DNA from 3 places in the Mesorhizobium sp. LjNodule214 genome. Region 3 is predicted to be linked to each of the others. Evidence: predicted binding sites of a transcription regulator. Region 3 holds the regulator's gene; each other region holds the start of a gene.

Region 1 (9,693 bases), on a different contig from region 3:
ATGCTCCTGATTCATCGGCGCGACGTAGTCGAGCCGGTCGAAATAGGGCAGGGCCTGCAGATAGTTCTTGTGCTCTATTAGCTTCTCGGTCCCGCGATGGAGCAGGCCGATATGCGGATCGACGCGCTTGACGACCTCGCCATCGAGTTCAAGCACGAGCCGCAAGACACCATGCGCGGCCGGATGCTGCGGTCCGAAATTGATGGTGAAGTTGCGAATTGCGGCCTCGGCCATGGCGATCCTTCCGGCCTCGTAGTTCGCAGTCGATCTCGAATGCCCGATGCAAAGTGCGGCGCCTGACCGACGATCAAATCAAGTCAGTCGTCTGGGCCATCGTCACCGATGTTGGCAGCGACCACATGCGACGAATCCAGCCCGACCGCTGCCGACACCGACACGGCAGGTGGCGTCGCATCGATCGAACTTTGCAGGATATACCACTCTTCCGAGCTCGTTTGGGTAATCACGGCATCGACCTCCGATCTAATTTCCTGAGGCAAATCCTCGATGTCGATGACCGCTACGCTCGTGAAGTCTGATCACACAAAGTTGCCGGAGCCTGGGTTACATCTGGGGGAAGTTGCGCGCCCGGGGATTGAGCGTAAACTGGCGACGCCACGCCGAGTGCCAAAAGGACGGCGATTGTCGTCAGCATGCGCATGATCTTTCCGTTCCCGTTTGCTCGAAGGAGGATCATCTTGATGGCAACAAAGAGAATCCCTTAGTTGTGGCCCTCGGGCTGCTACAGATATGGCCAAATGGTGAAGCCGTGCCTCGGAGCTGTTGCCTTGGACATGTAAATCGTGAGACCGGTAATTTTGCTGGGGTAGTGTCTACAGGGATTGGCAGCAAGGTCCGATCCAACACGGTCGTTTTCGTCATGGACGCGACGATCGAATGGATTACCTCGATCAAGGGGCGGAATTTACCCCAGCAAAATTACCGGTCTCCCCCCGAGGATGGGCCGAACGCCCTGCCAGGAAACTCAGGCTCTGATGAGATAGCAGGGCTCCGAAAGCTCACGGCTTCGGAGCAGGTAAGGTACCGATCCGCATCGGCGCCACTCCATTCACCGCACGGGCGCCAACCGGCGCCCCCCTTATCCCTCCACTTGGACTTCTTTCCATGCTCGTTGCGCAGATTAGCGACTTCCATGTCCATCCCGTTGGCCAAATGGTATATGCTGGCATCGACACCAATGCCATGACGCGGCGCGCCATTGCCACGATCGCTGCCCTGGACCCTGTTCCCGATTGCGTCCTCGTCACGGGCGATCTTGCCGATAGCGGGGGCCTGGACGAGTACGGTCTCGTGGTTGATATCTTGTCCCGCCTGGCAATGCCGGTATTCGTCATTCCGGGCAATCACGACCGGCGCGAGACGATGCGCGACGGCCTCGCCGCGGCCTATCCCTATCTGCGCCAAGCTGAGGATTTTCTGCATTACGTTGTCGAGGATTTTCCAGTTCGGCTCATCGGCCTCGACACCGTGGTGCCGGGAAAGGTCGGCGGTGCTATCTGCGCCGCACGAGCGGCTTGGTTTGCCGATCGTCTCGCTGAAGGCGACGGTCGCCCGACGCTGGTCTTCATGCATCACCCACCCTTCGTTACCGGTGTCAGCGGGATGGACGCGACGATGTGCCGAACCGACAGCGCATTCGCGGGGCTTGTCGAAAGCCATCCTGAAATTGAATGCGTGGTCGCCGGCCATCACCATCGCCCCATCATCCGTCGCTGGGCCGGCACGGTCGGCTTCGTTGTGCCCGGAGTGGCGCATCAGCTGGCGCTTGATCTTCGCCCGGGCCAGCCCATCCGATTTATCCTCGAGCCTCCGGGCTTTGCGCTCCACGCCTGGTCGCCCGAGACCGGCTTGGTCTCGCATGTCGCGCCAATCGGCGACTACGGACCGAGTCGCGATTTTTGAATTCCGGTTGTCCGTGGAAGCTCGAGAGATGAGCCGCTACTGCTGGCCTCGGCGGAAGCGGAGGCCGGAACGCGCATCCAAACAGCGCCGTAGTGACGGTCCGGAGGCGGCGTAAATGCAACGGAGGCGCCGCGCCGGCTGTGCCGGCGTTCGCCCTCGCCTCGCCTGCAGCGGGAATAGCGCTGCTGGCTCGCCCGGGTTCGGTCATCGTCAATTACCAGATCACGCACGATCAGCACGGGAAGGAGCCGGTGAGCGACAGCGCAGCGTTCGGCGTCGTTTTGGTCTTCGGCCTATTGGTGCTCAACTGGCTGGCGATCCGCTATATCGATGTTGTCGCCTGGCTGGCGAGCTTCTGATGCGCACGCCGTTCCACCCCCCGGTGCGAGGAACGGGAGAGCACCAAGGACGGCGACGAAATAGCAGGGCGGTACAACCCGCCCCAACCGAAGCCGCGTTCTCGACGACATGGTTACTGTGACAAGACGAACAGGGTATAGGCTATCAGGCAGCAGACTGGTCGCGGAAAGCCCCAGCGTCATGAAGCCGATGAACGAAGAGCACCTCGCGGTTCTACGCAGGCACATGGTCGAGATGATTGCGATCCATGCCGACCTTGCAAGCGAAGAACTCGGCAAGGCAACGCTCGATGAGCGGGTGATGGCAGCGATGCGGCGGGTCCCGCGGCATCTCTTCGTGCCAGCCCCGGTCGCGCCTTATGCCTACCAGGACATGCCGCTGCCGATCGGCTTCAATAAGACTGTCTCGCAGCCCTTCATTGTCGCTCTGATGACCGATCTCCTTGCTCCCCAACCGCACGAGGCAGTGCTCGAGATCGGCACCGGCCTGGGCTATCAAACCGCAATCCTCGCGGAACTCGCCGAGCAAGTTTGGAGCGTCGAGATCATCGAGGAATTCGCAAGCCATGCCGAGGCTCTCCTGCAAGGCCTCGGCTCCTCCAATGTGGGCATTCGTGTCGGAGACGGGTCTCGCGGCTGGCCTGAGCACGCCCCATTCGACAAGATCCTGGTCACCGTGGCGGCTGAGCGGGCGCCGCCTGCTTTGCTTGGGCAGCTCATACCAGGGGGGCGCCTGGTGCTGCCTGTGGGATCTGAAGAAGTGCAGTTGCTGACGGTCATCGACAAGGATGCGGCAGGGCAACTCAAGGCTCGGAAACTCATCCCGGTTCGGTTCAGTCGGCTCGAAACGGTCTAATGAGGGGTGCGGCTGCGCGGAGCCGTGCCGGAAGATCAGGATAACGCGCGCCGCATCGATCACACGGGCGCTGGATGGCATCGCCGATCTTTTGACATCCATGCCGCAACGCTACTCGTCGAGCACGCCTGCAGCCGCCGGTCGCAGCCGCTGGCGATCATGCCGGCGCGGTCGTATTGCGCGCTTCTCAAAGACCCTTATCCAGCCTACTGTGTGCCTACCAGAGGGCGGGTCGCTCATCTGGGAAATGACGGCCAAAGGCTCAAGGAATTCGCCCAGTGGCAAACACGTAGCGGGCAGGAGGTAACGATGGATCTCAAGGACAGGCGCCTCTGGTACGGCGTGGTAGCCGTGATCGTGGTATTGGTCGTGATTGCGTATGCGGCTGGTTGGTTTGGCGGCACACCGATACCAGCGCCGCAGCAGTGAGAGCGATCGTCATTCTCGCTTGGCGGCAGCTGACTGCTCAGTCTCTAAAGGTCGAAGGAAGGGACACCTGATTGGCTGTTTCGCTGGTTCGGCTACCATCCTGACGACGCACAGCCTGGACCGTTTTTGAGATGGCTTCCGCTCAATTTGTTGGAGGACCGGTCCTTGGATCGCGCGCAATCCGCAACACTCCGCCATTGGGCCGGGTAACTTCGATAGTGGTTTCGACACGGACAAACTGCGATCCTACGGAGTAGCCAGGCGCCAGGTCGTGCCGGAAGTCGTACACTGGAGCCACAAGGGCCTAACGACCAGGCGGAGAACTCGCATCGGCCCGGGCCTTCGGCGGTTTCGAAGCTAACTGCCACTCCCTTGATCCCGCTGCCCGGCCAGCAATGGAGCCGGGCTACTCCAGCACAGACTCTGCCCGTCGATCACCTCGATCACACGGACTCCAGACCAACATCGTCGAACAGCCGCGCATTTGACCGCGTTCGCCAAATTAATGGCCGGATCTTTGCGAAGCCTCCACATCTGCGTGAACGAAGCCCTCCAGGCATCATCGTGATTGGACTTCACGATCCGTTGGAGTCACGCTGGCCTCAGGGTATAAGTAGGAAATGGGTGGACCAACTATTGTTCGAATAGGAGGCCAACATGAAGCACCAGACGATCGAGCAACTGCAGATCGTCGCCGAGATTGATCAGGGCTACCCGCGCCAAGCCATGTCGCGCAGCGAACGTCTTGAACGCTGGGCAGAGCTCCTCGAACGGAACCCTGACCGGCGTCTCTCGACACTGCCTCAGACCGAGTATCAGCCGGTTAGAGCACGCGTGGCCATGCGCGGCGACGGCTCGCCGATCTCAGTCGCTTTGGAGGATCCTGTCCTCCGCGCCGCCGGGTTGGAAAACGACAACTACGGCGAAGCGAAGCGGTTCTTCGAACTGACCGACAGGCAATTGCATGAGATCATCTGCTATTGTCATTTTGGCGCAACGGTGACCGCCGCAACGGCCGCCCGTCACATCCGTGCGGTGCGTACCGGGAGACAGCCCGGCATGTTCGCTCGGTTGCGCGACGCGTTCGTCGGATAAAGCCAGCGCCGTTTCGCAGCATCATTTTTGAAGCGGCTCGCATGGAAAGCCGCCGCCGCAGCGCAGGCAAGCGCTCCCCACGCGGGGAGGCTGCGTTGCATGAGGGATGGTGCGGTCATGATTATCCAAGGTCCTTTTCGCGAGCGGCGTCGAGGTCTGCTGGGCTGAGCTGCACCGTTGCGCCGAACTCTGCAGGGCGATTGCCGGCAGGTGAATGAACGCGCCGACGCGTCGCCAGGCAAGCCTGGAGGATCCCCTCAATCGATTCCTCGTCGTGATCAACGCGGTAGTCTCCTGCAGGTTGCCACGCCTCAAAACCCGGCAGCCGGAACGCGACGGTCTGCGTGGTGCGAGTGGCCATGGGTGCGGCTTTTCGCAGGAGCACGCCGACGCCCCTCCTGCATCTTTTCCATCCGAACCGGAAAGATCCCAATGCCAGTACATCCGTGGTCAGCGCTGCCAATACATCCGTGGCCAGCGCCGTGGTTCAAAGGCTCGAACAGAGCGACATGCGCGCCGGATAAGCGCTATACATTCGCTGTCGAAAATTCGGTGCTTCATGGCGGGTCGAAGGTCGCGGACCTATGTCGATCGGGACCGCGAAAGCAAAATCGGCCAAATCCTCACGATCAGTATATATGTCTCGGTGCACATTCAATCGAGACTCAATAGGTTTGGTTCGTAATTGCGCATTAATATAGTCTGTTGTCGGAAAAATTAAGAGGGATGAATTACAATAAAATTGCTTATAGCTCCCCCTTTCTGATGGCCAAAAGTGCCGGTACCAATGACTGATTTACATTTCAAATATTTTAGGTTTGAGGAATTAAAAATTTGGCACTCCTATCAATCGAGTGCCAAAGGGGCTATGTTAAGTGTTGCAGTCGCTCTATGTGCGGCGGCAGAAAGAACCCCCAATGAAATTCCGACCACTCCACGACCGCGTCGTCATTCGGCGCGCTGAAGGCGACAACAAATCCAAGGGCGGAATCATCATTCCCGACACCGCTAAGGAAAAGCCTCAGGAAGGCGAAGTGATCGCCGTCGGCCCAGGCTCACGTGACGAAAGCGGCAAGCTGATCCCGCTCGACGTCAAGGCCGGCGACTTCATCCTGTTCGGCAAATGGTCCGGCACCGAGGTCAAGATCGACGGCGAGGATCTCCTGATCATGAAGGAGAGCGACATTATGGGCATCGTCGAGAAGACCAAAGCGGCCAAGAAAGCCGCCTGACCGGGCGATTTCCGATCCCGCAATTTCAAGACTGAACTGGACGTAAAATCGTGTCTGCCAAGGAAATCAAATTCGCTACCGATGCCCGCGACCGGATGCTGCGCGGCGTCGAGATTCTGAATAACGCCGTCAAGGTGACGCTCGGCCCGAAGGGCCGCAACGTCGTCATCGACAAGGCCTATGGCGCGCCGCGTATTACCAAGGACGGCGTTGCCGTCGCCAAGGAAATCGAGCTTGCTGACAAGTTCGAGAACATGGGCGCGCAAATGGTGCGTGAGGTTGCTTCGAAAACCAACGACATCGCCGGCGACGGCACCACGACCGCGACCGTGCTTGCCGCGTCCATCCTGCGTGAAGGAACGAAGTTCGTGGCCGCCGGTATGAATCCGATGGATTTGAAACGCGGCATCGACCTCGCTGTTGCCGCAGTGGTCAAGGACATCCAAGCCCGCGCCAAGAAGGTCAAGTCATCGGACGAGATCGCCCAAGTCGGTACGATCGCCGCCAATGGCGACGCAACGGTTGGCGAGATGATCGCCAACGCGATGAAGAAGGTCGGCAATGAAGGCGTCATTACGGTGGAGGAAGCCAAGACCGCCGACACCGAACTCGACGTCGTCGAGGGCATGCAGTTCGACCGTGGCTATCTCTCGCCCTACTTCGTCACCAATGCCGAAAAGATGCGCGTCGAGATGGAGGACCCTTACGTCCTCATCCATGAAAAGAAGCTCGGCAACCTGCAGGCGCTGCTGCCGATCCTCGAAGCGGTCGTGCAAAGCGGCAAGCCGCTGCTGATCATCTCCGAGGACGTCGAAGGCGAAGCGCTGGCGACACTGGTGGTCAACAAGCTGCGGGGCGGCCTCAAGGTCGCGGCGGTCAAGGCGCCGGGCTTCGGCGACCGCCGCAAGGCGATGCTGGAAGACATCGCGGTGCTCACCGCCGGCCAGATGATTTCCGAGGATCTCGGCATCAAACTGGAGAACGTCACGATCGACATGCTCGGCCGAGCCAAGCGCGTGCTCATCGAGAAGGATACGACCACGATCATCGACGGCGCCGGCGAGAAAGCCACCATCCAGGCGCGCGTCCAGCAGATCAAGTTGCAGATCGAGGAAACGACCTCGGATTACGACAAGGAGAAACTCCAGGAGCGGCTGGCGAAGCTGGCCGGCGGCGTTGCCGTCATTCGCGTCGGCGGCGCGACCGAGACGGAAGTCAAGGAAAAGAAGGACCGCATCGACGACGCGCTGAACGCCACGCGCGCGGCCGTGGAGGAAGGCATCGTTGCCGGCGGCGGTGTTGCGCTTTTGCGCGCCAAGGCAGTTTTGACTGAGCTTACTGGCGCGAATGCTGACATGACGGCAGGTATTTCGATTGTGCTGAGAGCGCTTGAGGCCCCCATCCGGCAGATTGCCGAGAATTCCGGCGTCGAAGGTTCGATCGTCGTGGGAAAACTGATGGACACAAAGGACCCCAATCAGGGCTTCGATGCGCAGACCGAGCGTTACGTCGACATGGTCCAAGCCGGCATCGTCGATCCCGCCAAGGTTGTTCGAACGGCCCTTGAGGACGCCGGTTCCATCGCCGGGCTTCTGATCACCGCCGAGGTAATGGTCGCGGACATTCCGCGGAAGGATGCGCCAGCTATGGGTGGCGCAGGAGGTATGGGCGGAATGGGCGGAATGGACTACTGAGCGGCGCCTGAAACTATAGCCAGGACGACGGAAGGCCAGCGACGCGGGCACATGCTCGCCGATATCTCGGCGATCATCAGTTCGCTCGACATCGTGTTCGGGGAGATCGATCGATAGCTCGTCGCTGTCGTTTTTGCTACTAAAAATGGTCGTGGAGACAAGAACATGACCGACACTCTTGCCGAGAAAACATGTACGCCTTGTCGCGGCGGCGTCCCGCCGCTCACGCGTGATGAAGCCCAACGCTTCCAGGCTCAGGCTCCCGATTGGGAGCTGGATGACGATGCCCACCGCATCCAGCGGAGCTTTCGATGCCGCAATTTCCGGGACGCGCTCGCCCTTGTTCAGGAGATCGGTGAGCTCGCCGAAACCGAAAGCCATCACCCCGACGTCAGCTTCGGCTGGGGTTATGTGACGGTTTCCCTGAGCACCAAGAAGATAAAAGGACTGCACGAGAACGATTTCATCATGGCGAGCAAGATCGATCGGGTGTTCGATCGCTCGGGCCAGCCCCTCGACCGCCAGCGGTGACACGGCAAAATCCATTGCCAATCAAGCGAGGTCGTTTATGCCACACATCCGAACCGACAATCAGCCCGTAACTCAGATCACGGTTATCGAGCCCGAGCCGGGAAAGCAGGCCGAGGCGTTGTCATTGATGACTGAGCGGGCCCGCTTCATGGCGCGCCAGCCCGGGTTCATCTCCGTCAGCCTGCATCGCAGCCTCGACGGGCGTCGCATCGTCAACTACATCCAATGGCAGAGTCGCGATCTCTTGCGATCGGCTCATAAATCGCCGGAATTCCGCAAGGAGTGGGACCACTTCGATCAGCTAACGGACGAGATCGATCCCAATCTGTACGAGGTAGCCCAGGTGATAGATAGTGGTCAGTAGGCGTGCTGTTCACGTGACCTGAACCTTACGGCCGAGACAGCTCGACATAAGCTGGCGAATTTGAGCCACGACGGCCATGAACGATCGCATTGTAACCGTTTTCGGCGGAACCGGCTTTCTCGGCCGCCGCGTCGTTCGGCATCTCTGCAAGCGCGGGTTTTCCGTTCGGATTGCATCAAGGCATCCGGATCGGGGGCACAGGCTGTTCGCTCTTGACGATCCGCAACTTCAATCGGTCGCGGCCAACATTCACGACGAGCGGTCGGTCGCCGATGCCCTTGCCGGCACTTTTGGTGTTGTAAATGCGGTCAGTCTTTACGTCGAGCACGGACGGGAGACGTTTCATTCCGTGCACGTCGAGTCTGCCCAACGGGTAGCAGCTCAAGCACACCTAGCCGGAACCGAACGGCTCGTTCACGTTTCAGGAATCGGCTCCGACGCTGCCTCGCCCTCGCTCTATATCCGCAACCGTGGCGAAGGCGAACTGGCGGTCCGGGCCGCGTTTGCAGACGCCACACTCATCCGCCCCGCAGTGATGTTCGGGCCGGACGACGCGTTCCTCACCACCATCCTCAAGCTGCTCGGCCGGCTTCCAATCTATCCGATGTTCGGCCGCGGCCTGACGAGATTGCAGCCGGCCTATGTGGAAGATGTGGCGGAGGCGACCGCAAGGGCGCTGCAGGGTACGGAAACGCATGCGATCACATTCGAGTGCGGCGGCCCTCGCGTCTACTCTTACGAGGAATTTCTCAAAGTCGTCGCGCACGAAGCCGGTCTTAAGCCCAAACTGATTCCAATCCCATTTGCCGCTTGGCACGCGCTGGCTTGGTTCGCCGAAATGCTCCCGAGCCCGCCCGTCACTCGGAATCAAGTGGAACTGATGCAGGTCGACAACATGTCATCGCCGGAGATGCCGGGATTTGGAGAACTTGGAATTTCGCCGTACTCGGTCGAGGAAATGCTCCAGGAGATATTGTGGGATCACTGATCAAAGAGCTTCTTCGTCTAGTACGCTCCCGCCAAGGGGAACGATAGGCATGGTCGAGGGCATGGTGAAGTATGCCCGCTCGAACTTCATGACGCCGATACCGGCGGCGGCGAGCGTCGCCTTTCGTGCCCGGCCTGAAGAACCCCGGCCGGGCCTAGCTGGTCGTCGCGATGAGTTCGACGCTGGCGGGAAATTTTACGCTGCTGGGATCGGTCGCCAACC
Region 2 (9,693 bases), on a different contig from region 3:
TGCTGCCGGAAGTGTATCGCCTGAAGGAGCCGCTGTCGCCGCATCGTTCGGCCGAACTCGATGGCGTCGCGATAGACGTGGCAAGGCTCTCGCTTCCGGACTTGCCGGGTCCGATCGTCATCGAAGGTGCCGGGGGACTGATGGTGCCGCTCAACCGGCGGACCAAGTTCATCGACATATTCGCTCAGTGGCGGGTGCCGGTCATCCTGTGCGCCCGTACCAAGCTCGGCACCATCAATCACACCTTGTTGTCGATCGAGGCCCTGCGGGCTCGCTCGATCCCGCTCGTCGGCATCGCCTTCATCGGCGATGAAGTGGCCGATACGCAAAGGACAATCGTGGAATTTAGCGGCATACGCCAGCTTGGCAGGCTGCCGCTGCTCGATCCGCTGACGAGTGAGACGCTGAGGGAAGCGATGGTTGCCGGCTTCGACCTCGCAGCGATCGCAGGAGGCGAGTGATGTCGCAGTCTCAAGTCTGGCATCCGTTCACCCAGCACGCGCTCGAGCCGGCTATCCCTGAAATCGTCAGGACGGAAGGCGCCTACCTCTACAAGGCTGACGGCACACGTATCCTGGACGCCATTTCGTCCTGGTGGGTCGTCACGCATGGCCACCGCCATCCCCGCATCATCAGGGCCATCGAGACGACCGCGTCGAGCCTCGACCAGATCATCTTCGCGGGCTTCACCCACGAGCCAGCCGAACGCTTGGCCAGGGCGCTTGTCGGGCTCGCTCCCACCGGTCTCGACTGGGTGTTTTATTCCGACAGCGGCTCGACCTCAGTCGAAGTCGCGCTGAAGATGGCGCTCGGCTATTTCCGCAACATCGGCGCGCCGCGCTCGCGCATCGTCGTCATGGAGCACAGCTATCATGGCGACACCATCGGCACGATGAGCGTCGGCGCCCGAGGCGTGTTCAACGCCGCCTACGAGCCCTTGCTGTTCGAGGTCGACACAATCCCCTTCCCGGCCGCCGGGCGCGAGCAGGAAACGCTGGATCGTTTCGAGGCCGTCAGCCGTGACCGGCGCGCGGCCGCGCTGATCGTCGAGCCGCTCGTGCTTGGCGCCGGCGGCATGCTGATGTATCCGGCCTCGGTTCTCACCGAATTGAAGAAGATCGCAGAAACCTCCGGCACTCTGCTGATCGCCGACGAGGTGATGACCGGCTGGGGGCGCACCGGGACCATGTTCGCCTGCGAGCAGGCGTCCATATCTCCTGATATCCTGTGCACCTCGAAGGGCTTGACCGGCGGTGCCATCCCGCTGGCCGCCACACTTGCCACCGATGCCATCTTCCAGGCCCATTATTCCGAGGACCGCACGAAGACGTTCTTCCACTCGAGTTCCTACACCGCCAATCCGATTGCCTGCGCGGCAGCACTTGCCAATGTCGAGATCTGGCGCGACGAGCCGGTGGCCGAACGGATCGCGACCTTGAGCGCGAAGCAGGCCGCCGGGCTGCAACGCTTCCGGGACAATCCATATTTCACCGCCTGCCGAGCCACCGGCACGATCGCGGCACTCGATCTGCGCACCGGCTCAGCCGGCTATCTGGCCGAGATCGGGCCGAAGCTCCGCGCCTTCTTCCTCGAGCGCGGCCTGCTAGTGCGCCCGCTCGGCAATGTCCTCTATCTTCTGCCGCCCTATTGCATCACCGGCGAGGAATTGGACGGGCTCCATGACGCCATCGAGGAGGCCGGCGAACGCTTCGGCACAAAGCCATGAGCCGATCGTCGCGCGTCCTCGGGTTTGGTCATCATGCGCCGTCGCGCAAGGTCGAGAACCCGGAAATTGAAGACCGTCTCGGGCTTGAACCCGGCTGGATCGAGCGGCGCACCGGCATTCGCTCGCGCTTCTGGGCAACCGACGAAGACACGCTGTCGGGCCTTGCCGCGCAAGCCGGCGACATGGCGCTGGCGAGCGCCGGCGTCGACCGTGGCGACATCGGTCTTTTGTTGCTCGCCACCTCGACGCCCGATCACCTCCTGCCCCCGAGCGCACCCCTGGTCGCCCATCGGCTTGGGCTTGGGCGTGCGGGCTCGATCGACCTGACCGGCGCCTGCGCCGGCTTCATCTATGCGCTGATGTTCGCCGACGGGTTCACCCGCCTGCACGGCAAGGCGAGCCTTGTCATTGCCGCCAACATCCTCAGCCGCCGCATCAACCCGGCCGAGCGCGCCAGCGCCGTGCTGTTTGCCGACGCCGCCGGCGCCATGGTGATTGGTCCGTGCGACGACCCGGACCGGGGCATTCTCGGCGCTTCGGTGGATTCCGACGGATCGCGCTATGGGTTGATCCAGATTCCCGCCGGCGGAAGCAACACCCCGTTCCATGGCGACCTCGATCTCGAGCAGACCCGCATGACGATCACCGACGGCCGCGAAGTGTTCGCCAAGGCGGTTGAGATGATGACTGCCTGCTCGCAGGACGCACTCGCGGCGGCCCGGATGCGGCCGCAGGACATCGATCGGTTCGTACCGCACCAGGCCAATGCCCGCATTTTCGATGCGGTCGGGCGAAACCTCGGCATCGCCGATGAAGCGATCGTCAAGACGATCGCCGAGTATGGCAACTCTTCCGCCGCGACGATCCCGCTCTCGCTGTCGCTCGCCCATCGGGCGGCGCCGTTCCGGCCGGGGGAGAAGGTTCTTCTGGCGGCCGCGGGTGCGGGTCTTAGCGGCGGTGCGCTCGTCGTTGGAATTTAGCCGCGCGAACCGAACTGCCAAGACTGACCTTGAACGATGAATACAGGGACAACGACCAATGCGAAAACTAGTCGCCGGCAAGCTGCACGGCATCTACGTCACCGAAGCGAACCTCAACTACCATGGTTCGATAACGCTCGACCCCGACCACTGCGAGGCAGCCGGGATCCTGCCGATGGAATTCGTGGAGATATGGAACAAGAATTCCGGTGCGCGGATTTCGACCTATGTCATCCTCGGCGAGCGCGGCTCACGGTGCTGCATCCTCAACGGAGCGGCGGCTCGCACCTGTCAGCCCGACGACCCGATTATCGTCTGCAACTCCATCTACCTGGACGAAGCGCATATCACTTCGCTGAAGCCGCGCATCGTCACGTTCGACCAGGATAACCACATACTCGACCGCCTGAGCTACTCCGTCGATATTGACACAGACGGCCGTTACAGTTTCGCCATTCTTGACGAGGCGGATGAGCCTTTGGTCATTCCTGCCCTGGTCTCCGGGGCGTGAGCCGCGCTCCACAGATGTGCGAGCCTCGGCACTGAAGAGCGTCTGGTCTAAGGCTCGACGAAGTTGCTGATGCTCAGCTTCGAAAGGCTGATGCCCACTACGCCTTGGGCACCGTGGGCCTTCGTGGGATGGCGCAATGTCTCGCAGCTGCTGATCGGCGAACAGCGGTTTGCATGTCTGACCCTTGTCTCAGGTTACTTGCGGTGGCGGCTTGCAAATTCTTGCTGCTTTCTCAAGCGCCGCGGCCGGGTCCTTGACGACCTGGCTTTTCATGATCTTTGCCGCCGGGTCGATCAAGCAGGCTACCGTCTTCCGCATCGGCAGCGGTGCCAACCATCATCGCGAATATGGCTAGCCGAACGGCCGCAAGCAGCATTGAGGTGGGCCTTCGGCAAAGTGTTTCCCGCCGGCGCCAAGGCTCACCAGCCATCCGACGCCTGATCGCGTTACATATCAGGTTCGTCGATCGGTGGCTTGGCAGCAAGACCGAGCCTGGCTCGTTGGCCATCGGCGTAATTTTCGGCGGGAAACTGTGTCTTGAACCGAAGAACTGTCAGTTTGCCGTCCTCGACAATATGAACAACCCATCCCCCACCACAACGCTTGACGCGCACGTCATTAGGTTCGCCAGCCACCATTGCTGCCCCTCATTTTCGTCGCCCTTGGGCTGAGACTGGAAGTCGTTCCCGCACATCGGAAAACATAGGACCTTACGTAACGTCAAGCCCCGATTTTGGGATAGCCGATGCCTTGTCGATTTCAGGGTGACGGCGATTCTGGTCCGCAACGTCCGTGAGTGCTCAAATCGATTTAGATGCGCAGATTTTGCATGTTAATTCAGCCTTGTTATCCACAGCTAACGTGAATGGGAACGCGTATTCAGTCCGAGTACCTCTGCAAAAAATCTGCCGCTCTGGTGCCTCAGCGCGATCACCCGGCACTTCAAGATGTTTCATAGCTCCGGACCGTTCCGAACGATCAGGGTGCCGGATGGCCACTCGCTCATCGAGCGTCCAATCGGCACAACCACGACGAGCACATCCTCGACGCGCGTGGGCGGCAGGTCGAGATACACATCTGCGAGAGTGGACCGGACACTCGAGCGAGGTCAGTTCCGTGGCAGTCGTTATTTCGCCGATGGTGGACACACTCTCGCCGCTCTCCGATTCGACGCGGTTCTTGATCGTGGCAATGATTTCCGTTGCGAGTTGATCAGCCATTCTGTTCCTTTCTATAGCAATGCCTTTTGACGCGGGCGCGGGCGCCATACCTCTGCCAGTCACGTCGCGAAAATCACCCCTAGCCAGGCTTGTGCCACTCACCAACAGCAATCGGATTATAGAGACCGGATGAGTTCCGGTTGGTCTGAGGCGTTGGCATCCAACCGCAACTCATTTTCCCGGGGCAACTTCCATCGCACGTCTGAGCTCATGGAAAGTCTTCTCCTTTCGGGCTCTTTTTCGCAGTCGTCACACGATAAGGGAGCGGGCGATCAGGGCGTGTGAGGTGCTGACGTCAAACGCGAGATTCCGGAAGATTGATAAAATCGTTTGTTTCGATGAGATGCATCCACCCTGTGGATAGAAATACAGTCCGATGAACGGGCAAGCCTCTGGTGCGGGAGATGATGCTAAAGGAGACATCCCGCATGGCCACTCCACGCAAAAGCTCGGCACGTCTCGGCGCTACCAAATGCTCAGCCCCTCACCTCGCTCTCTACGGTGCGACGAAGCGCGCTGGCAGATCGCGGAAGGCACAATGGTTACCGATCCGCAGGGTGGATTCATCCTGTGGGTCGAGCCTCCGAACACCATCGATTGGCTCGACTCTTTCAGGGCTGCATCGTCCGGAAAATCGTGATCGCCCACCCTCTTGTCTTGACTAGCCCCAGCCTAGGGCTTATCTCGTCGCATTGTTAGCGCTCGCCCTTGGTGAGTGCTAACCGCAGGCCGGCATAGCCGAGCTTTGTAAGTTATCCGGCGTCGCCGGACGCTTTTCTCACCGTTCTCATCGAGGAAGAAAAAATGGCAAAGTCGAAGTTCCGCCCGCTTCATGACCGCGTGGTCGTTCGCCGGGTCGAATCCGAATCCAAGACCGCCGGCGGGATCATCATCCCCGACACGGCAAAGGAAAAGCCGCAGGAAGGCGAGATCATCGCCGTCGGCTCGGGCGCCCGCGACGAAGCTGGCAAGCTCGTGCCCCTGGACGTCAAGGCTGGCGACCGTATCCTGTTCGGCAAGTGGTCGGGCACCGAAGTCAAGCTCAATGGCGAAGACCTTCTGATCATGAAGGAAGCCGACATCATGGGCATCATCGGCTAACACGCCGCTGCCTTTCATCCGTACCATCCAATCTGAATTTCGGGCGAAATGCCCAGGAGTACAAAATGGCTGCCAAAGACGTAAAATTCTCCCGTGACGCCCGCGAGCGCATGCTGCGCGGTGTCAACATCCTCGCCGACGCGGTGAAGGTCACGCTCGGCCCCAAGGGCCGCAACGTCGTTATCGACAAGTCGTTCGGCGCCCCGCGCATCACCAAGGACGGCGTCACCGTCGCCAAGGAAATCGAGCTTGAGGACAAGTTCGAGAACATGGGCGCGCAGATGGTCCGCGAAGTTGCTTCGAAGACCAACGACATCGCCGGCGACGGCACCACGACCGCGACCGTTCTGGCGCAGTCGATTGTCCAGGAAGGCCACAAGGCGGTTGCCGCCGGCATGAACCCGATGGACCTGAAGCGCGGCATCGATCTGGCCGTGACCGAAGTCGTCGCGGCTCTCGGCAAGGCTGCCAAGAAGATCAAGACATCCGAGGAAGTTGCCCAGGTCGGCACGATCTCGGCCAATGGCGACGAGTCGGTTGGCGCCATGATCGCCGAAGCGATGCAGAAGGTCGGCAACGAAGGCGTCATCACGGTTGAGGAAGCCAAGACCGCCGAGACCGAGCTGGAAGTCGTCGAAGGCATGCAGTTCGACCGCGGCTACCTCTCGCCCTACTTCGTCACCAACGCCGACAAGATGGTTGCCGAGCTCGAGGACGTCTACATCCTCCTGCACGAGAAGAAGCTCTCCAACCTCCAGGCCATGCTGCCGGTTCTCGAAGCCGTCGTGCAGACCTCCAAGCCGCTGCTCATCATCTCGGAAGACGTCGAAGGCGAGGCCCTGGCCACGCTGGTCGTCAACAAGCTGCGCGGTGGCCTGAAGATCGCCGCCGTCAAGGCGCCGGGCTTCGGTGATCGCCGCAAGGCCATGCTGGAAGACATCGCCATCCTCACCGGTGGCCAGGTCATTTCGGAAGACCTCGGCATCAAGCTCGAGAACGTCGGCCTCAACATGCTCGGCCGCGCCAAGAAGGTGTCGATCTCCAAGGAGAACACCACCATCGTCGACGGCGCCGGCAAGAAGGCCGAGATCCAGGGCCGCGTTGCCCAGATCAAGCAGCAGATCGAAGAGACCACGTCGGACTACGACAAGGAGAAGCTGCAGGAACGTCTCGCCAAGCTGGCGGGCGGCGTTGCGGTGATCCGCGTCGGCGGCGCGACGGAAGTCGAAGTCAAGGAAAAGAAGGACCGCGTCGATGACGCCCTCAACGCGACCCGCGCGGCCGTGGAAGAAGGCATCGTTGCAGGCGGCGGCGTTGCCCTGCTGCGCGCTTCGGCCAACATCAAGGCCACCGGCGCCAATGCCGATCAGGCTGCCGGCATCAACATCGTTCGTCGTGCACTGCAGGCTCCGGCCCGCCAGATCGCCTCGAACGCCGGTGCTGAAGCTTCGATCGTTGCCGGCAAGATCCTTGACAACAAGGGCGCGACCTATGGCTACAACGCCCAGACCGGCGAGTATGGCGACATGATCGCCATGGGTATCGTCGACCCGGTCAAGGTCGTTCGCACGGCTCTCCAGGACGCGGCCTCGGTCGCCGGCCTGCTGGTCACCACCGAAGCCATGATCGCGGAGGCTCCGAAGAAGGAGTCGGCTGGCGGCGGCGGCATGCCTGGCGGCATGGGCAGCGGCGGCATGGGCGGCATGGGCGGCATGGATTTCTAATCTAGCCTCTATCAGCTTTCGGATACCGAGAGGGCGGCAGCGACGCCGCCCCCTTTTTTTGGGACGGAGCCGGTCGGAAAAGGTTTGGGCTCGCGTGATATTGTAGTGCGCGCGCCTACACGGCCACACTACATCGTCGCAGTGGAGCTTTCGGGTGGCGAACTGAACAAACATGGCTTTGTGCGCGACTATCAAGACTTAGCAGCGCTCAAGCCACTACATCGATGGCACGTTCGACCATGGCGGTCGGTTTTCGATATGCCTGATATGAGCGGCCGTGGAAGCCGCTCAAAGAATGATACCGCAGTGCTGTTGCCAACGTCGGCGATTTCGATGATCGACTCCGCCTATGCCAGCTCTTCACGAGCTCTATCCGCGCGCTTGCCTGTTATGGAGCGAAAGCCTTTCGCGCGACTCGTGATTGAGGCTGTCATTGCTATGGGCTAATCAGTCGGGAAGCTGCGCTTGCAATGACGGAGGGCCGGAACGATCTCGTCCGATCATCTGGCACAAAGGTGTGCTTATTAGTACGTTGCGAAGCTAGTAACTTAACCATGAAGGGGGACGACGGTTTGACCGTGACACAGTCGCTGACGAGGCGTCTCAAAAATCCCGAGCTATTTGACGATCTGGCCGGTGTGCCTGGTCGGAAGGCGGAGCAATCCACGAGGCGTTTTTCGGTGTTCAATCCCTCAACGGGCGAGCTGTTGGCCGAGCTTCCAGATATGGATGTCCGGGACGTTTCCAAGGCAATCGATAAGGCTGAAGCTGCGCAGGAACATTGGGCGGCGCTCACCGCGCGCGAGCGCTCCGACATCTTATGGGAATGGCACCAACTGATCCTCGACCACAGCGAGGACCTTGCAGCCATTTTGACGGCTGAAATGGGTAAGCCGCTTGCAGAGGCGAAGTCTGAAATCGCCCATGCCGCAGCCTACCTCCAATGGTATGCCGAGGAGGCCAATCGCATCTATGGCGAGACGATTTCGCCGCCTTCTAACGACAGGCGTATGCTGGTAATCAAACAGCCGATCGGTGTTGTCGGTGCCATTACTCCTTGGAATTTTCCCGCCTCGATGGTGGCTCGCAAGATTTCGCCTGCGCTTGCCGCCGGCTGCGCGATTGTTCTGAAACCCGCGGAGCAAACACCGCTTGTCGCGGGTGCTATGTTCACGCTTGCCCGGATGGCAGGTTTTCCCGATGGCGTTCTAAACTTGATCTACGCATCGGAAGGCGATGCGGTTGGGCGTGAACTTTGCTCGAACCCGAAGGTCCGCAAGATCAGCTTCACTGGGTCGACCGAGGTCGGGCGGCTGCTCATGAGGGAGTGTTCGGATCAGATCAAAAGAACCAGCTTCGAACTTGGTGGTAACGCTCCTTTCATTGTTTTTGATGATGCAGACGTCGACGCTGCCGTCGATGGTGCGCTACAGGCAAAGTTTCGGAATGCAGGCCAGACCTGCGTTTCAGCCAATCGGCTTTACGTACAGTCCAGCGTGTATAATGAATTCTGCGACAAATTCACCAAGCGCGTCAGTGCATTGCGCGTCGGTGACGGTTTCGAGCCAGAAGTTGCGATCGGTCCCCTGATCGATAAGTGCGCGCTTGCAAAGATTGAAGATCATATTCGCGATGCTGTGCGGCAGGGTGGGAAGATCCGTTGCGGTGGCAACCGTATCGGCGAATCGGGAACCTTCTTCGAGCCCACGGTGATCACCGACGTCGAAAGGACAATGCGGGTCGCTCAGGAAGAAACCTTCGGACCGCTGGCTCCCATAATCCGCTTCAACGATCCCGACCAGGTGGTGCGCGAGGCGAATGACACGATTTACGGTCTTGCAGCCTACTTCTACGCTTCCAATCTAAAGCGCGTGTGGCGCGTGGCTGAAGCCCTCGAATACGGAATGGTCGGCATCAATACGGGACGCATGTCATCCGAGGCCGCACCCTTTGGCGGAATGAAGCAATCAGGGATCGGTCGTGAGGGGTCGCGCCACGGCCTCGAGGATTATCTCGAAATGAAGTACCTGTGCATGGGTGGGCTATAATCCCACAGCATCCGCGTCCCATTGACTTCGCCCTGACAATCCGCCGCGGCCATCGATGGAATGGTGGCCTTCGATCAAGGCCAAGCGTAAAACCTTGATGCTGTCATCCTTGCCTTCGGCCGCATTCACCGATCCCTGATTGACACGTGCTTGCCATGTACCGCTTCAATCCGCCGGGAGTGGTTTTTCCTGTCTCGGCCGCGATACTGGACCAGATCAACGAGCACAGGGGCGTGCTCGCCACCTGTCGAGCCGTGCTTGCAATAAGGAATTCGCCGCGCTGACCAATGACAAGGCACGGCGGATCGAGGCGATCTACGGGCAAACCTTTGGTGGCGGTTGAAGGCGTGATCATCATAAGGATTGATCTTTAGTCCGACGGC
Region 3 (9,693 bases):
TCGTCACCACGCGGTGGCCGTGTTCGACGAAGCGGCCATGCGCGCCGGGGCCGACGCCGACATATTCGCCATAGCGCCAGTAGGTCAGATTGTGCCGGCTCTCGGCACCCGGCCTGGCGTGGTTGGATATCTCGTAGGCCGGCAAGCCATGCGCCGATGTCACCTCCTGCGTCAGCGCGTAGAGGTCGGCGGCGTGGTCGTTGTCCGGAATGGTGAATTTCTTGGCCGCATGCAGCGCATGGAACGGCGTGCCTTCCTCGATGGTCAGCTGGTAGAGCGACAGATGGTCGGCGGCATGGCCGATCGCCTGTTCGAGCTCCGCCTGCCAGGCCTCCGGCGTCTGGCCCGGCCGCGCATAGATCAGGTCGAACGAGAGGCGGGGGAATATTTCCCGCGCGAGCCCGATGGCGTGCAGCGCCTCGTCGACGTTGTGCAGCCGGCCGAGGAAGCGCAGATCCTTGTCGTTCAGCGCCTGCACGCCGAGCGACACACGGTTGACGCCGGCCGCACGATAGCCGCGAAAGCGCTCGGCCTCGACCGATGAAGGATTGGCCTCCAGCGTCACCTCGATGCCCTCAGGCACCGTCCAGTTCTTCGCCACCGCGTTGAGCACCGTCGCCACGGTTTCCGGCTTCATCAGCGAAGGCGTGCCGCCGCCGAGGAAGATGCTGGTCACCTCGCGCGGCCCGGTGCGGGCGCGCATCGTCGCCAGCTCTGTCTCGAAGGCGCGCGCAAAACGCTCCTGGTCGACGGGCTGGTGGCGAACATGGCTGTTGAAGTCGCAATAGGGGCACTTGGCCGCGCAGAACGGCCAATGGATGTAGACGCCGAAGCCGGGGCCGCGGTCGAGCTGCATGGTCGTGCCGTGCCCAATCATGCCGAACCGAGCCGGGCGCGCGCGAATTTCTGGAAGGCGCGGGCGCGGTGCGACAGGGCCGTCGGCTGGCCGGGCTTCCAGCCATGCTTCTCCTCGGCGCTCATTTCGCCGAAAGTCTTTTCGAAACCGTCCGGCAGAAACACCGGGTCATAGCCGAAACCGAGCGTGCCGCGTGGCGGCCACACCATTGTGCCTTCGGCCTCGCCGCGGAAATACTCGGCATCGCCATCCGGAAAGGCCAGGCAGATGACAGCGACGAAGCGGCCTTTGCGCTGCGCCGGATCGACCGCGCCGACTTCCTGCAGCGCGACTTCCGTGCGCTGCATGGCCATGCCGAAATCGCGCGAACCGTCCGGCGTCTCTGCCCAATTGGCGGTGTAGACGCCGGGCGCGCCGTCGAGCGCGTCGACGCAGAGGCCGGAATCGTCAGACAGCGCCGGCAGGCCGGTCGCCTTGGCGGCGGCAAAGGCCTTGATGTAGGCGTTCTCCTCGAAGGTTGTGCCGGTCTCGTCCGGTTCCGGCAGGCCGTACTCCTTGGCGGATTTCGCCTCGAAGCCGAACGGCGCCATCAGGTCGGAGAATTCGCGCAGCTTGCCTTCATTGTGGCTGGCGACGACGATCTTTTGTCCGTTGAGCGAATGCATCAGAGGCCCCAGATCCTTGGTTCGGCGAATTCGATCGAATTGCCGGAGGGGTCGCGTATATAGATCGAACGCCCGCCTTGCGGCCACTCGAACTCGCTTTCGATGGCGATCTTCTTCGCCGCGAGATGTTGCCGCCAGCCGGCGATCTCGTCGGCGCTCGCGGCAAAGCAGAGGTGGCCATCGCCGACCGTGCCATGCGGCGGCACCTTCAGCCTGGCATCGGGCGCCGGCGGTACCTTGGTGGCCTCGGCGTTGAAGAGCAGCAGCACTCCGGAACCGCAGCGGAAGAACACATGCCTGCCCTCGACCTTGCCGAGCACCTCGAGCCCGAGCACGTCGCGATAGAAGGCTTCCGTGGCAGCCAAATCGGTGACGTAGAGGGCCGATTCGAGGATGGCGGAAGGTCTCATGGAAAGCCTATGCGACAGCCATCTGCTGCAGGCTGACCAGGCGTTGGATGCCCTTCTTGGCCAGGCCCATCAGCGCGGCGAACTGGTCTTCCGAGAAGGGCTCGCCCTCGGCCGTGCCCTGGATCTCGACGATGCCGCCCTTGCCGGTCATGACGAAATTGGCGTCGGTCCCGGCCGATGAATCTTCGAGATAGTCGAGATCGATGACCGGCTGGCCGTCATGGATGCCGCAGGAAATCGCCGCGACATGGTCCTTCAGCACCTTGGCGACGCTGGCCATCTGCCGCGCTTCCATCCAGCGCAGGCAATCGTATAGCGCCACCCAGCCGCCGGTGATCGACGCCGTGCGGGTGCCGCCATCGGCCTGGATGACATCGCAGTCGACGGTGATCTGCTGCTCGCCCAGCGCCTGCAAATCGACCACGGCGCGCAACGAGCGGCCGATCAGCCGCTGGATCTCCAGCGTGCGGCCGCCCTGCTTGCCGGCGGAGGCCTCGCGGCGCATGCGCTCGCCGGTCGAGCGCGGCAGCATGCCATATTCGGCCGTCACCCAGCCCTTGCCGGAATTGCGCATCCAGGCCGGCACCTTTTCCTCCAGGCTCGCCGTGCACAGGACATGCGTGTCGCCGAACTTCACCAGGCACGAGCCCTCGGCGTGTTTGGAGACGCCGCGCTCGAAGGAGATGGCGCGCATTTCGTCGGCTTGGCGTTTGGAGGGGCGCATTCAGGCCTCTTTCTTCTGGTTTTCCGGGGTCGTGGGCGGCTTGTAGACGCATGCGGCCCATGGCGCAAAGGAAAATGGACCGGGTTGCGCGGGCACGGCCTAAGTCTATATTTGAACCGGAGGTTTTTGGCCCGAATGACCAAGGCAGTCGATCCCGCGTCGCAGTCGCCGGTGCTCCAGTCACTGGACATGCGTTCGCGCGACATTTTCCGGCGCATCGTCGATTCCTATCTCAGGGATGGCGAGCCGGTCGGTTCGCGCAGCCTGTCGCGCATACTGCCCTCGTCGCTGTCGCCGGCGACCATCCGCAATGTGATGAGCGACCTCGAGCATCTCGGCCTGATCTATGCGCCGCATATCTCGGCCGGACGTTTGCCGACGCAGACCGGCCTGCGCTTCTTCGTCGACGCCTTCATGGAGCTTGGCGACCTTTCCGACGAGGAGCGCCGCATCATCGAGGCGCAGGTGCGGGCCTCCGGCTCGGGCGCGACGCTGGAGCATATGCTGACCGAGGCCAGCCAGATGCTGTCGGGCATGTCGCGCGGCGCCGGCCTGGTGCTCGCCGCCAAGAACGAAGTGGCGCTCAAGCATATCGAGTTCATCCAGCTCGAGCCGACCAAGGCGCTGGCCGTGCTGGTGTCGCAGAACGGCGATGTCGAGAACCGCGTCGTCGACCTGCCCGCCGGCACCACCGTCTCGCAATTGCACGAGGCCTCGAACTTCCTCAACGCCCATATCCGTGGCCGGACGCTGGCCGAGGCGCGCATCGAGATCGCCCGTATCAAGGAAGAGACCAGGGCCGCCCTCGACACGCTGTCGCAGGACCTGGTCGAGAAGGGCCTGGCGGTCTGGGCAGGCGCCGACAGCGGCCTGCCGGCGCGCCTCATCGTGCGCGGCCGCGCCAATCTGCTGGAAAACGTCACCGCCCAGGCCGATATCGAGTTGCTGCGCCATCTGTTCGAGGACCTGGAGACGCAGGACGGGCTGGTCCAGCTGCTCGACCTTGCCGAGGAAGGGCCTGGCGTGCGCATCTTCATCGGCTCGGAAAACAAGCTCTTTTCGCTGTCCGGCTCGTCGCTGGTCGTCGCGCCCTATCGCGACAAGGACGCCCGCGTCGTCGGCGCGCTCGGCGTCATCGGCCCGACGCGCCTGAACTACGCCCGCATAGTGCCGATGGTCGACTATACGGCGCAGCTCATTTCGCGCATGCTGCGCTAGGTGTATCGATATTCGGGTGAGACCGGCCTGCAAATGGCGGGTTCCTGCGCTTCCGGTGCTCACGTACCCAAAAGTACGCTCCGCTCCGGTTCTCGGAAACCACCATTTTCGGCGCGGCCTGACCCGAATCTCAACACACCTTGGAACGAACAGGCTGCCGAGGAGAAAAAGAATGGCGCTGGAATCATTGAAGGCCCAGATCAGCCTGCTGCTCGAGGAAATGATCAACCAGCCCGAGGACCAGCATGAGGTGCAGGAACAGCTGCGCGAAAAGCTGAGGGAGCTGCGCGCCATGGGCCTGCCGCTGCCGGCCGATCTCGTTGAACTGGAAAAGCGTCTCGACGACGATTTCTACGCTGCCGGGACCTGAACCGGCGATCCTTCAAATCCCCGTGTGCCGAGGCCCTGCTCGGAACAAGCTGGCGGGTCTGCCCGTTTCGCTGGTCAAGGTGAACCGGAGAATGCCATGATCCGACGTGTCGGTCTGGCGGCATTTGTCGCCACTCTGTTTGTCGTCCCCAGCAGCTTCGCGCAACAGGCGGAACAGCCGTTGTTGGAAGGCAAAGCCGCCTTCGGCGACTGGAAGGCCGACAGGCCGGGCGTGCGCCGACTGATCAGGCCTGATGATATGCAGGCCCCTTACCTCACCGAATCCGCGTCCAAAGGCGCCGGTCTGGCCGATCGTCCCGAAGGCGCCAAGCCAATTCTGCCGCCGGGCTTTTCGGTAGAGTTGATTGCCTCCGGCATCGACAATCCGCGTGTCGTGCGCATGGCGCCGAACGGCGACCTCTTCGTCGCCGACAGCAAGGCCAACCAGATACGCGTCTACCGTCTCACCGAGGGCAGCGCCAAGCCTGCCGAGGAAACCACCTTCGCCAAGGGCCTCAACCGGCCCTATGGCATTGCCTTCTACCCGCCGGGCGACAAGCCGCAATGGGTCTATGTCGCCAACAGCAATGGCGTCGTGCGCTTTGCCTATCGTGACGGCGACCTGCAGGCGTCCGGCGAGCCGGAAACCATCGTCGCCGACATCCCCTCCAGCCACCACTGGACCCGCGACATCGTCTTCTCGCCCGACGGCAAGACGCTCTATCTGTCGGTCGGCTCAGGCTCCAATGCTGCCGAGGATATCGGCAGGGAACCGGAGGGCGGGCTCGAGCAATGGGCGAAATCGCAGCCGCTGGGCGCGGCGTGGAGCTCCGAGCAAGGCCGCGCCGACGTTCTCGCCTTCGATCCAGACGGCAAGAACCGGCGCAGCTTCGCCACCGGGCTGCGCAACTGCTCCGGCATGACCGTGCAGCCGGCCACCGGCGCGCTCTGGTGCGTCGTCAACGAGCGCGACGAACTCGGCGACAATGTCCCGTTCGAGTATGCGACGACGGTCAAGGATGGCGGCTTCTATGGCTGGCCCTGGTATTACATCGGCAACAACGAGGATCCGCGCCACCAGGGCGAGCGTCCTGACCTCGCCGGCAAGGTGACCGTGCCCGACGTGCTGATGCAGGCGCATTCGGCGCCGCTCAACATCGCCTTCTACGCCGGCAAGAGCTTTCCGGCCGAGTATCAGAGGGATGCCTTCGTCGCCCTGCACGGCTCCTGGAACCGCGACATCAGGACGGGCTACAAGGTGGTGCGGCTGAAATTCAAGGACGGCAAGCCGACCGGCGAGTATGAGGACTTCATGACCGGCTTCGTCATCGCCGACGACGCGGTCTGGGGTCGGCCGGTTGGCGTTGCGGTGGCTAAAGACGGTTCGCTGATCGTCACCGAAGACGGCAACGGCACCATCTGGCGCGTCACCTACGGCGAAGGCCCGACCTGAGGCGCTCGCCCTCTGGTGCAATCGAATCCGGTTCACAGCCTGGGCGCTTTCGTGCGAAAAGGCGCCTTCATTCAAAAGGCTGGACCATGACCCTCACCGGTTTCATCGCCTACAGCGCCGCCCTCGGCATCGCCGCCGCCATTCCCGGCCCCGGCGTCACGGCGCTTGTCGCGCGCGCCCTCGGTTCCGGCTTCCGGTCATCGCTGGCCATGTCGTTCGGCCTGATGCTCGGCGACCTCACCTATCTCACCGCCGTGGTGCTCGGCCTTGCCTTCGTCGCCCAGACCTTCGGCATGGTCTTCGTGACGATCAAATGGCTGGGCGTTGCCTATCTCGCCTTCCTTGGCTGGCGCTTCTGGACCAGCGGCATCACGCCCGAGACCGTCGAGGCGAAGAAGGGCAAGGGCGGAATGCTGGCGAGCTTCCTCGCCGGCCTCACCGTCACGCTCGGCAACCCGAAGACGATGATCTTCTATCTCGCCATCACGCCGACCATCGTCGACCTGAAGACCATCACGCTGGTCGATTACGGCATCCTCGTCGCGCTCACCGTCGTCGTGCTCCTGGTGGTGCTGGTGCCCTATCTGGCGCTCGCCGCCAAGGCGCGCTGGTTCCTCAAGTCGCCAAGGGCGTTGAAGGCGCTGAACCGCACCGCCGCCGGCTTCATGGTCGGGGCCGCGGCGGCGATTGCCGCCCGCCAGTAGACTGGTTTCGGCCAATCCATTCCGCAAATCAGGCTATCCGGAAAATGCGTTTCCGGGACGAGAGCGTTTTCAGCAAGCACCCCACTCGGATATTTTCGAGCCGCAGCCTATCTTGCGCGACCGAAAGCCCTATTCTGTCCGCCTATGTTAGTCCGACCATGTCAATTGCCTGACTTCTGGGAGCGAAACCAATGAACAAGCCCGTCTCTTCCACGCGCGTGCCCGGCCGCGGCCGCGTCTACAATTCGATCACCGAGACGATTGGCGACACGCCGCTGGTGCGGCTCGACAAATTCGCCAAGGAGAAGGGCGTTGTCGCCAATCTCCTGGCCAAGCTCGAATTCTTCAACCCGATCGCTTCGGTCAAGGACCGCATCGGCGTCGCCATGATCGAGGCGCTTGAGGCGTCGGGCCGGATCGCGCCGGGCAGGACGACGCTGATCGAACCGACCTCCGGCAACACCGGCATCGCGCTCGCCTTCGCCGCCGCCGCCAAGGGCTACAAGCTGATCCTGACCATGCCGGAGACCATGTCGGTGGAGCGCAGGAAAATGCTGGCGCTGCTCGGCGCCGAACTGGTGCTGACCGAAGGCCCCAAAGGCATGAAGGGCGCCATCGCCAAGGCCGACGAACTGGCCGCCACGCTGCCCGACGCCGTCATTCCACAGCAGTTCGAGAACCCGGCCAATCCGGAGATCCACCGCCGCACCACGGCCGAGGAGATCTGGAACGACACCCAGGGCGAGGTCGACATCTTCGTCGCCGGCATCGGCACCGGCGGCACCATCACCGGCGTCGGCCAGGTGCTGAAGCAGCGCAAGCCTTCGGTGCATGTCGTCGCCGTCGAGCCGGAAGCCTCGCCGGTTCTGTCCGGCGGCCAGCCCGGCCCGCACAAGATCCAGGGCATCGGCGCCGGCTTCGCGCCAAAGATCCTCGACACTTCGATCTATGACGAGATCGTCAAGGTCTCGAACGAGGATTCGGTCGCCAATGCTCGCCTCGTCGCCCGTCTCGAAGGCGTGCCGGTCGGCATCTCCTCGGGCGCGGCCCTTCAGGCGGCGATCGTCGTCGGCTCGCGGCCGGAGAACAAGGGCAAGAATCTGGTGGTGGTCATCCCCTCCTTCGCCGAGCGCTATCTGTCGACCATTTTGTTCGACGGGCTGGGCGCTTAGGCTTCTCGACGCAAGAGCGCGACGCCGAAGCCATCAATCTCCCCCTTGCGGGGAGATGTCCGGCAGAACAGAGGGGCGCACTGTCCCGCCAGCATCAAGCGATTCGCTCGCCAGGCCTTATCTGTTTGGCGCGTCAGTACTGAGCAACGAACGCACCAATGCAGCCTGGCTGCGCGCGCCGGTCTTGTCGAAAATGCGCTGTAGCTGGGTTCGCAGAGTGTTGACGCTAACCGCCAGGAGATCGGCGGCGGCCGCAAGATCATGGCCCTCGACGATCAGACGGGCAAGCCTGACCTGCGCCGGGGAGAGTCCGTAGACTTCCTGCGCCGCTGTGATCCGGCGCGCAACCGTCGCGGCATCGTCGAATGAAACGAACACCTTGCCGTCCTCAAGCAGAACCCAGCAATGGAGCCGTACCCCCGCTGTGTCTTCGCCGAGCGCCACCACCCAGGCCTGTTTCGGTGCGACGTTTAGTGGCCTCTGGCTCTGCAGCTCGCAGAATGCCAAGCGCACCGCGTCGCGAAGTGCTGCGTCGCGCTCGCGTCGCCGGGCACGCAGGCTGCCGGCAGCGGCGACCAGTCCCGGATGGCCGTGCATCCGCTCCTGCGCCAGCCGGTTCGTCCAGAGTATGCGCGCATCCATGTCGACCTCGATCATTGGGCTGTTGGCCTCATCGGCGCTGCTCTCCATCATCACCATGCAGCCGATCTTCCAGGCGCCCTCGATCCGGTGGAGGATCCGGAGCTGGCGCTTGCGATCCTCGCCCGTGTCACTGCCGATCTGATCGAAGGTCATCCACGCCACGTTGCCGTCCACGACGACGTTGACTTTTTCCCAACGGACGCGCCCCTCGAAGGCTTGCTTCTCTGGGAATCGCTCCACGATCTTCTTGATCCGCGAGGCGATCACGTTCCAGCCTTCGTCCACCCGAACGCCGAGCGAGGCGAAAGATTCCATCCGCCGGGTCGGCGGCGACTGCACCCAGTGGCTCGCCAGTGCCTCGAAGTCGCGCTGCAGCCAGGCCTCGGTCTCGGCACGGATCACCGCCAGGATCGCGGCTTTGTCAGCCTCGCTTTCGTCCATCGTGCGCGCTCCGGTAACGTCCGGTCGCAGCATAACACGGCCGATATCTCGCAGCATGCCACCAGCCTCAGGTCGGAGTCATGCCCACGAGGATCAGGATTGCGCAGGTTGTCGCGACGATCGACCCAAGCAGGCCCGGGTTCAAGCGCGGCAGAGCGACCTGGTCCCGGTAGTAGCGGTCTTCGGCCTTGGCGGCCATCGGCACCGGATGGCCCTTCGAACGAATGTTCGTGGCGACAAGACTGTAGATATCCATGGCTTCCTCCTGTGCTGGCGCTTTCATCACAGGCATCGTGGCATGGTGGGGCACTCTCAGCTGTCATGCGCGCGAGCGACAGCGGACCAGTTTCTACCGGGATGGAGACACGAGCGCTCACCTTCACCGGGTGGGCATGCCCAGCGAGCGGCTTGCCCCACACGGTCCACAAGGCTCTCCAACGCGAGGTCCTGATGCGGTAGTTCAGCAAACCGCTGGAACTCGGGCTGGACGATTCGCGAGGAATTTTCTGGACTGCCGAAAAAACCTCTGTGACAGCCGCCGCTCGCTTGAGCGGGATGCGGCTTGCGTATCCAATAGCCGTCGCCTGCTTTGCGCAGACCGGCGGAGGATTCTATGTACAAGCTCTACACACGCCCCGGCAGCGGCGGCTTTGTCGTCGAGGCAGCGCTGGCTCTAGCCGGCGCTCCGTTCGACCAGATCGACGTGCCGAAGAAGGACCCGCCCGATCCGGCCTTTCTCGACATCAGCCCTCTGAACCAGGTTCCGGTGCTGACCTTGCCGGATGGCAGCTCGATCACCGAATCGGCGGCGATCTGCATCCTGCTCGCCGAACGCCACCCGGAGGCGGGCCTAGCACCGGCAGCCGGTTCGCCTGCCCGCGCCGACTTTCTGCGCAGGATGGCGTTCATGTCGTCGGCCCTCTATCCGGCGATCCTGCGGTTCTACTACGCCCATCGCTACACCGCCGACGCCGAGGGGGTGAAAGCAGTGAAGCAGGCAGCGGTCGCCGAGATGGATCGCGGCTTTGCTATCCTCGAC

The links. Region 3 encodes HrcA, which represses chaperone genes, less so after heat shock. Its sites were predicted from a motif close to GTTAGCACTCNCNNNNNGNGAGTGCTAAC; they were not measured.
Region 1: the regulator HrcA is predicted to act here: its motif matches at 5,496-5,524, upstream of ACSQ3Z_RS19390 (co-chaperone GroES).
Region 2: the regulator HrcA is predicted to act here: its motif matches at 5,132-5,160, upstream of groES (co-chaperone GroES).

Annotation. Positions count from the first base shown of each region.
Region 1 covers NZ_CAXUPE020000002.1:1,179,265-1,188,957, reverse strand. The annotation lists gene ACSQ3Z_RS19430 (NADH-quinone oxidoreductase subunit D) at 1-234, opposite strand, end outside; gene ACSQ3Z_RS19425 (hypothetical protein) at 318-467, opposite strand; gene ACSQ3Z_RS19420 (phosphodiesterase) at 1,126-1,923, shown strand; gene ACSQ3Z_RS19415 (hypothetical protein) at 2,064-2,282, shown strand; gene ACSQ3Z_RS19410 (protein-L-isoaspartate(D-aspartate) O-methyltransferase) at 2,464-3,138, shown strand; partial or broken gene ACSQ3Z_RS19405 (IS6 family transposase) at 3,797-3,903, shown strand; gene ACSQ3Z_RS19400 (hypothetical protein) at 4,225-4,662, shown strand; gene ACSQ3Z_RS19395 (hypothetical protein) at 4,784-5,023, opposite strand; gene ACSQ3Z_RS19390 (co-chaperone GroES) at 5,580-5,894, shown strand; gene groL (chaperonin GroEL) at 5,945-7,588, shown strand; partial or broken gene ACSQ3Z_RS19380 (hypothetical protein) at 7,631-7,705, shown strand; gene ACSQ3Z_RS19375 (4a-hydroxytetrahydrobiopterin dehydratase) at 7,754-8,119, shown strand; gene ACSQ3Z_RS19370 (antibiotic biosynthesis monooxygenase family protein) at 8,157-8,483, shown strand; gene ACSQ3Z_RS19365 (complex I NDUFA9 subunit family protein) at 8,560-9,471, shown strand; gene ACSQ3Z_RS19360 (hypothetical protein) at 9,642-9,693, shown strand, end outside.
Region 2 covers NZ_CAXUPE020000004.1:327,827-337,519, reverse strand. The annotation lists gene bioD (dethiobiotin synthase) at 1-461, shown strand, start outside; gene ACSQ3Z_RS33205 (adenosylmethionine--8-amino-7-oxononanoate transaminase) at 461-1,726, shown strand; gene ACSQ3Z_RS33200 (beta-ketoacyl-ACP synthase III) at 1,723-2,706, shown strand; gene panD (aspartate 1-decarboxylase) at 2,765-3,217, shown strand; gene ACSQ3Z_RS33190 (hypothetical protein) at 3,664-3,855, opposite strand; partial or broken gene ACSQ3Z_RS33185 (acyltransferase) at 4,170-4,313, opposite strand; gene groES (co-chaperone GroES) at 5,242-5,538, shown strand; gene groL (chaperonin GroEL) at 5,604-7,262, shown strand; gene ACSQ3Z_RS33170 (NAD-dependent succinate-semialdehyde dehydrogenase) at 7,817-9,310, shown strand.
Region 3 covers NZ_CAXUPE020000001.1:769,801-779,493, forward strand. The annotation lists gene hemW (radical SAM family heme chaperone HemW) at 1-877, opposite strand, end outside; gene rdgB (RdgB/HAM1 family non-canonical purine NTP pyrophosphatase) at 874-1,521, opposite strand; gene ACSQ3Z_RS03725 (VOC family protein) at 1,521-1,931, opposite strand; gene rph (ribonuclease PH) at 1,939-2,655, opposite strand; gene hrcA (heat-inducible transcriptional repressor HrcA) at 2,791-3,873, shown strand; gene ACSQ3Z_RS03740 (hypothetical protein) at 4,046-4,243, shown strand; gene ACSQ3Z_RS03745 (PQQ-dependent sugar dehydrogenase) at 4,340-5,695, shown strand; gene ACSQ3Z_RS03750 (LysE family translocator) at 5,782-6,399, shown strand; gene cysK (cysteine synthase A) at 6,591-7,571, shown strand; gene ACSQ3Z_RS03760 (LuxR family transcriptional regulator) at 7,689-8,711, opposite strand; gene ACSQ3Z_RS03765 (hypothetical protein) at 8,722-8,910, opposite strand; gene ACSQ3Z_RS03770 (glutathione S-transferase family protein) at 9,268-9,693, shown strand, end outside.